One region of the Winogradskyella sp. ECml5-4 genome, then DNA from elsewhere that is predicted to be linked to it. Evidence: riboswitches for the same ligand, from Rfam matches in the RefSeq annotation. Region 1 holds a riboswitch; the other holds the start of a gene.
The links. Region 1 has a riboswitch for S-adenosylmethionine ahead of VDP25_RS00170 (O-acetylhomoserine aminocarboxypropyltransferase/cysteine synthase family protein). Riboswitches for the same ligand answer to the same signal wherever they lie in the genome.

Region 2: linked by a shared signal. The riboswitch ahead of VDP25_RS06780 (trans-sulfuration enzyme family protein) and the one ahead of VDP25_RS00170 (O-acetylhomoserine aminocarboxypropyltransferase/cysteine synthase family protein) in region 1 are both predicted to bind S-adenosylmethionine.

What each region holds. Positions count from the first base shown of each region.
Region 1 covers NZ_JAYJLF010000001.1:43,136-46,327, forward strand. Annotated here, with positions in the region: gene VDP25_RS00165 (hypothetical protein) at 1-1,124, shown strand, start outside; SAM riboswitch class I at 1,227-1,350, shown strand; gene VDP25_RS00170 (O-acetylhomoserine aminocarboxypropyltransferase/cysteine synthase family protein) at 1,471-2,769, shown strand; gene VDP25_RS00175 (OsmC family protein) at 2,851-3,192, shown strand, end outside.
Region 2 covers NZ_JAYJLF010000006.1:117,046-120,237, reverse strand. Annotated here, with positions in the region: gene VDP25_RS06785 (homocysteine S-methyltransferase family protein) at 1-410, opposite strand, end outside; gene VDP25_RS06780 (trans-sulfuration enzyme family protein) at 493-1,662, opposite strand; SAM riboswitch class I at 1,763-1,886, opposite strand; gene VDP25_RS06775 (HupE/UreJ family protein) at 2,022-2,612, shown strand; gene VDP25_RS06770 (deoxycytidylate deaminase) at 2,719-3,171, shown strand; gene VDP25_RS06765 (S41 family peptidase) at 3,173-3,192, shown strand, end outside.

The DNA.
Region 1 (3,192 bases):
AAAAATTAATTGAATCTCAATACATTACACGAAGTATAAATACTCGAGCAGATGAGTTAGCTGTACAAGCCAAAGAACTGAGTTCTCTTAATCTTATTGCCAGCAAACTCTCCAATTTATCACTGCAACTCTATAGCACCATTCTAAAAACAGGCTATATAAGAAATGAAGAAGAAGCCAATATGGTTATTAATTATTTCAACAAAAGCCTTCCAAAAGTTAAAATCGAAAAATTAGGATTTAGAGAAAAATTGTGGCTATATAAAGCTAATTTATGGCAAAGCTTTTTGCTTCAAGATTTTTTGAATTGTTACAAATACGCTTCAAAATGGGTGGATTTATTTTATCAAAACCCAAATATGATTAATCTGAACCCCGTGTTCTTTTTAAAAGGCAATAATTACCTCCTAGAAGCCTTATTTTTCATTGGTAACAAGTCAAAATTTTTAGAAAAATTCTCTGAGTTTGAAGCGACTGTTCAAAAATCGACATTTCCAACCGATGAAAATGTAGCTACTCTTGTTTTTTTATACACCAATTTCCACAGCATTAATCAACACTTTATTGATGGTAGTTTTGAAGACGGACTTCATCTAATTCCAAAAATTGAAAACGACTTAATTCCGTTTAATGACAGAATTGACCCTCACCATAAAATGGTTTTTTATTATAAGTTTGCGAGTTTACAATTTGGAGCCGGCAACAACAAAGCTTGTATAAAATACTTAGATAAAATTATCTCTAACAAAACACTTTCGATGCGCGAAGATTTACTCTGTTTTTCGAGAGTTCTAAACCTTGTAGCGCATTATGAAGCTGGACTAGATTACCATTTAGAAACCCTTTTACGAAGTACATACAAGTTTTTAATTAAGATGAATGACCTGCATGAAGTGCAAAAAGAAATGATAAAATTCATTAGAGGACTTCAGGATATTTATCCACACGATCTTAAAAATGCATTTAAAGAATTACACAAAACACTAAAGACTTTTGAAGACCATCCGTACGAACGACGCGCCTTTTTATATCTCGATATTATTTCTTGGCTAGAAAGCAAAATTGAAAACAAACCTGTTAGCGAAATCATCCAAATTAAGTATTTAGCAAAGAAAAGTTCGTAATTCTACGAAATTCATAAAAAACTCACAAAATCTACAAATAATTTGGATTTCTAATTTTTGTGTTGCAATATTTGTGCTCACAAAGTTCAAACACTTACTGAAATGTTATCAAGAAAGGTGGAGGGAATGACCCTATGAAGCCTTAGCAACCCTTAGATTTACTAAGAAGGTGCTAAATTCTACTTAATTATCCGATTCATTAATCGGAAAATTGGATAGATAACTCAAGACTAATTACTCATCTGTAATTAGCATTTTCTTTATAATATTTTTCTATTAAGTACGCTTCTAACGAGGCTTATTTGGCTTTTGGTTTAATCATTTATTAACTCAAAAACTTAGAAAAATGAGTACACAAAAATTTGCAACACAAGCGTTGCACGCAGGTCACGACGTCAGTCAAACTTCAGGAACAAGAGCTGTTCCTATTTACCAAACATCATCGTATGTCTTTAATGATTCAGATGATGCAGCCGGACGATTTAACCTTTCTGTTCCTGGCTTTATTTACACACGTTTAAACAATCCAACAAACGACATTTTAGAGCAGCGATTAGCAGCGCTAGAAGGAGGAATTGCAGCAGTGGCTACGGCTTCTGGAACCTCAGCAATTGCAACAACTTTACTAACACTTTTAAGAGCAGGAGACCACATTGTGGCGTCGAGTAGTTTGTATGGAGGCACCTACAATTTATTAAGCGTCACCCTACCAAGACATGGTATTACCACAACATTTGTTGATGCGTCAAATCCGGAAGAATTTAAAAAAGCAGCACAAGAAAACACAAGAGCCTTTTTTGTAGAATCTTTAGGAAATCCAAAATTAGATGTTTTAGATCTTGAAGCCATTTCAAAAGGAGCGAAAGCCCATAAAGTGCCCTTAATTGTAGATAATACCGTGGCTACACCTTATTTGTTAAATCCAATAGAATATGGTGCTAACATCGTTATTCATTCGCTAACCAAATATATCACTGGAAACGGAACATCACTAGGAGGTATTATTATTGATGCCGGAACATTTGATTGGACTAACGGAAAATTCCCAGAATTTACAGAGCCATCTGCAGGTTACCATGGTTTAGTCTATAGCGAAGCCATAGGAGCAGCTGCATTTATAGCAAAAATTAGAATTGAAGGTTTACGAGATTATGGTGGAGCCTTAAGTCCATTTAACGCCTTTCAAATTATTCAAGGTTTAGAAACTTTAGAACTACGTATTCTAAAACATAGTGAAAACGCTCTTGAATTAGCAACATGGCTAGAGTCTCAACCTGAAGTTAAATGGGTGAATTACCCAGGATTAAAATCTAGCAAGTACAATGCGTTAGCTAAAAAGTATTTACCAAAAGGCCAAAGTGGCGTCGTCACTTTTGGAGTGGATGGTGGTTACGAAGCGGCAAAAACCATTGCTGATACAACGAAACTATTCTCATTATTAGCCAATATTGGAGACACAAAATCACTTATCATTCATCCTGCAAGTACAACGCATCAGCAATTAAGTGATGAAGCGCAAGAAACTACAGGTGTTACTAAAGATTTAATTCGTTTGTCTGTTGGTATTGAAAATATAGAAGATTTAAAAAACGATTTAAAAGAAGCTTTTGCTGTTGTTAAACAGAAAAAAGCCCTTCAAAATTAAATTTAAATTGTGAAGTAAAATGGATGTCTTTAATTGTAAAGACATCTGTTTTATAGTATTCAATACTAAAAAGACAAAAATATGAGTGATTTAAAATTCTCCGTTGTAGGAGACAGTACTTCTGCAACCCAATTTATAGGAAAAACAAGACAATTTACTTTAGTTGTAGATGAACCGGAAGCTTTAGGTGGCACCGATGAAGATGCCAATCCCGTAGAATACATTTTAGCAGGCTTTGCTGGTTGTGCCAATGTTGTTGGACATTTGGTAGCTAAGGAATTAGGTTTTACAATTAAAAATTTAAAGATTGAAGTGACGGGTGAATTAAATCCTGATCGATTTTTAGGTACGTCTACCAAAGAACGCGCAGGCTTTAAAACCATTAATCTCAACCTTATTCCAGAGACCGATGCCAGTATTGAA
Region 2 (3,192 bases), on a different contig from region 1:
CTTGCTGTTTTATTGGTTGGTCCAATACTACCTGCAACAAAACGCGGTTTGTCAGGATTTGCTTTTGTGAATTTGTCTGCCACTTCTTTGGCGATTTTAGCCGATTCAAAATTCAACTCATATACCAAATCTTCCATGTTGTAATCTGCCATGGCAATGGTGGTTCCGGAAAAGGTATTGGTTTCCACAATATCAGCACCAGCTTCAAAATATTTAGCGTGAATTTCAGCTATAGCTTTTGGTTGGGTTAAGGATAACAAATCGTTATTGCCTTTTAAAGGAGATGGGTAATCCTTAAAACGTTCGCCTCTAAAGTCTTCTTCCGAGAAGTTATATTGTTGCAACATGGTTCCCATGGCTCCATCGAGAACTAATATGCGTTTTTGTAATTCGTCTTTTATATTGCTCATAGCTTTTAAATTTTTAAAACACCCCTAAAGTACCCTCAAGGGGACCATCGGACTATTCAACTTTTGAGTAAGGATTCATTGCCTAATCTTCTAATGCCTGTTTTAAATCGTTAATAATATCTTCTGGATGTTCTAAACCGACAGAAATTCGTATTAATCCTGAAGTGATGCCGGTTTCTAATCGTACATCTTCTGGTATTTTAGCATGTGTTGTTGATGCAGGATGTGTTACAATAGTTCTAGTGTCTCCTAAGTTTGCAGATAGTGATAATAATTTAATGGAGTTTAGGAAGGTTCTACCGGCTTCAATGCCTCCTTTTATTTCAAAAGCCACAACGTTTCCGCCTAATTTCATTTGTTGTTTGGCTAATTCGTATTGTGGGTGTGATTTTAGAAATGGATATTTTACAACATTCACATTCTTGTGAGACTCTAAAAAGGTAGCAACTTTTAAAGCACTATCGCAATGTCTATCGACTCTAACCGCTAAGGTTTCTAAACTTTTAGATAACACCCATGCGTTAAATGGAGATAAAGCAGGACCTGTATTTCTAGAAAACAAATAAATTTTCTGAATTAAATTGGAACTCCCCACAACAACACCTCCTAAAACGCGGCCTTGGCCATCCATTAATTTGGTGGCAGAATGAATGACTAAATCGGCACCAAATTTTATAGGTTGTTGCAAGTAAGGCGTTGCGAAGCAATTGTCGATAATAAATATAAGTCCATGCTTTTTAGCGATATCTCCTAAACGTTGTAAGTCTAAAATATCTACAGCAGGATTTGTTGGGCTTTCTGCATAAATCACTTTGGTATTGGGTTGAATTAGACTTTCAATGGTATCTAATTCATCCATTTTAAAGTAGCTTGTTGCGATGTTCCATTTTGGCAATATATTATTAAATAGGGTTTGTGTAGAACCAAAAATACTACGACAAGATACAATGTGATCTTCAGAATTTAATAAGGCTGCAAATGTTGAAAATACAGCAGACATACCAGAAGCAAAGGCATAACCACGTTCTGCACCTTCCATTTGGCATACCTTTTCTACAAATTCAGAAGTGTTTGGATTGGAATAGCGACTGTAGATATTCCGTTGTTTTTCGTCTGCAAAAGAGGCACGCATATCTTCAGCATCTTCAAAAACATAACTCGATGTGAGGTATAAAGGGCTTGAATGTTCTAAGTATTGCGAACGTTCAATCTGTGTGCGTATGGCTTGTGTTTCAATGTGTTTGGAACTCATTTTCTAATCATTTGATAATATCAAAAAACCAAATACGTCGTAGACGCAATTTTCTAGAAAATGTTATAAAGAGTAGTAATTACAGATGAGTAATTAGGTTTGGTTATCTATCCAATTTCGCGATAAATGAATCGCCAATTAAGTAGAATTTAGCACCTTCTTAATAAATTTAAGGGTTGCTAAGGCTTCAATGGGTCTAATCCCTCCACCTTTCTTGATAACATTTCAGTAAGTTATTTGAACTTTGTGTGTTACAATATTCCGAAAGAAAATAGGATTATACAAATTTTATTCACTTTATTTTAATGGAAACATATTGCATTTTAATTGTAACTTTGGTTTTCCCAAACACAATAATTATGTTAGAAAATTTCTGGTTTAATGTACAATACGGCATGAACCACGTTTTAGATATTAATGGGTATGACCATATCCTTTTTTTAATGGTATTAGCTGTGCCTTATGTTTTTAATGATTGGAAACGTGTCTTGGTCTTAGTTACGACATTTACCTTAGGCCATACGTTATCATTGGTTTTGGCAGCTTATGGAGTGGTGAGTATTAATGGTGAGTTAGTAGAGTTTTTAATACCAATTACTATTTTAATCATGGCCATTTACAACGTGTTTACTGCAGGTAAAAAATCTAAAACGAATAAATTTGGCCTACTATTTTTTACAACTTTATTTTTTGGACTGATACACGGCTTGGGTTTTGCAAGAGAATTTAAAATGTTTTCAGGGCAATCAGAAAATAAATTGGAACTTCTAATAGAATTTGCTTTAGGTATTGAACTTGCGCAAGTCATTATCGTATTTGTCGTTTTATTCATAGGGTTTTTATGTCAAACGGTATTTAGATTTTCACGTCGTGACTGGATGATGGTGCTTTCAGCTATAGTTATTGGATTGGTAATTCCAATGATTACGCAAAGTGATTTTTTAAAGTAAAATTTTAAAAGTTTGGTAAAATTTTAACTGATAGTAAATTGGTTATAAAATACTAAGCTTATATCTTCGTTACTAACTAGTATACTTTGTACAAGAACAAGAATTAATGTCAGATATAAAACAATTACGTTACGACAAAGCCTATTTACGTATAGCTAAAGAATGGGGGAAATTATCACATTGTAAACGCAAACAAGTTGGTGCGCTTATTGTAAAAGATAGAATGATAATTTCTGACGGTTATAATGGTACTCCAACAGGTTTTGAAAATTATTGCGAAGATGATGAAGGGTATACCAAATGGTATGTGTTACATGCAGAAGCCAATGCTATATTAAAAGTAGCATCATCTACACAATCTTGTAGAGGAGCGACGCTTTATATTACGTTGTCGCCTTGTAAGGAATGTAGTAAACTAATTCATCAAGCTGGTATTGTAAGAGTGGTGTATCATGAAGGTTATAAGGATTGTTCGGGAATTGATTTTTTAAGAAAAGCAGGTATAGAACTAGAGTTAATAGAAGACTTAAATGCAGATTCCCATTCTGATGGGAAATAGTATGGCAACTAAAAATAAATA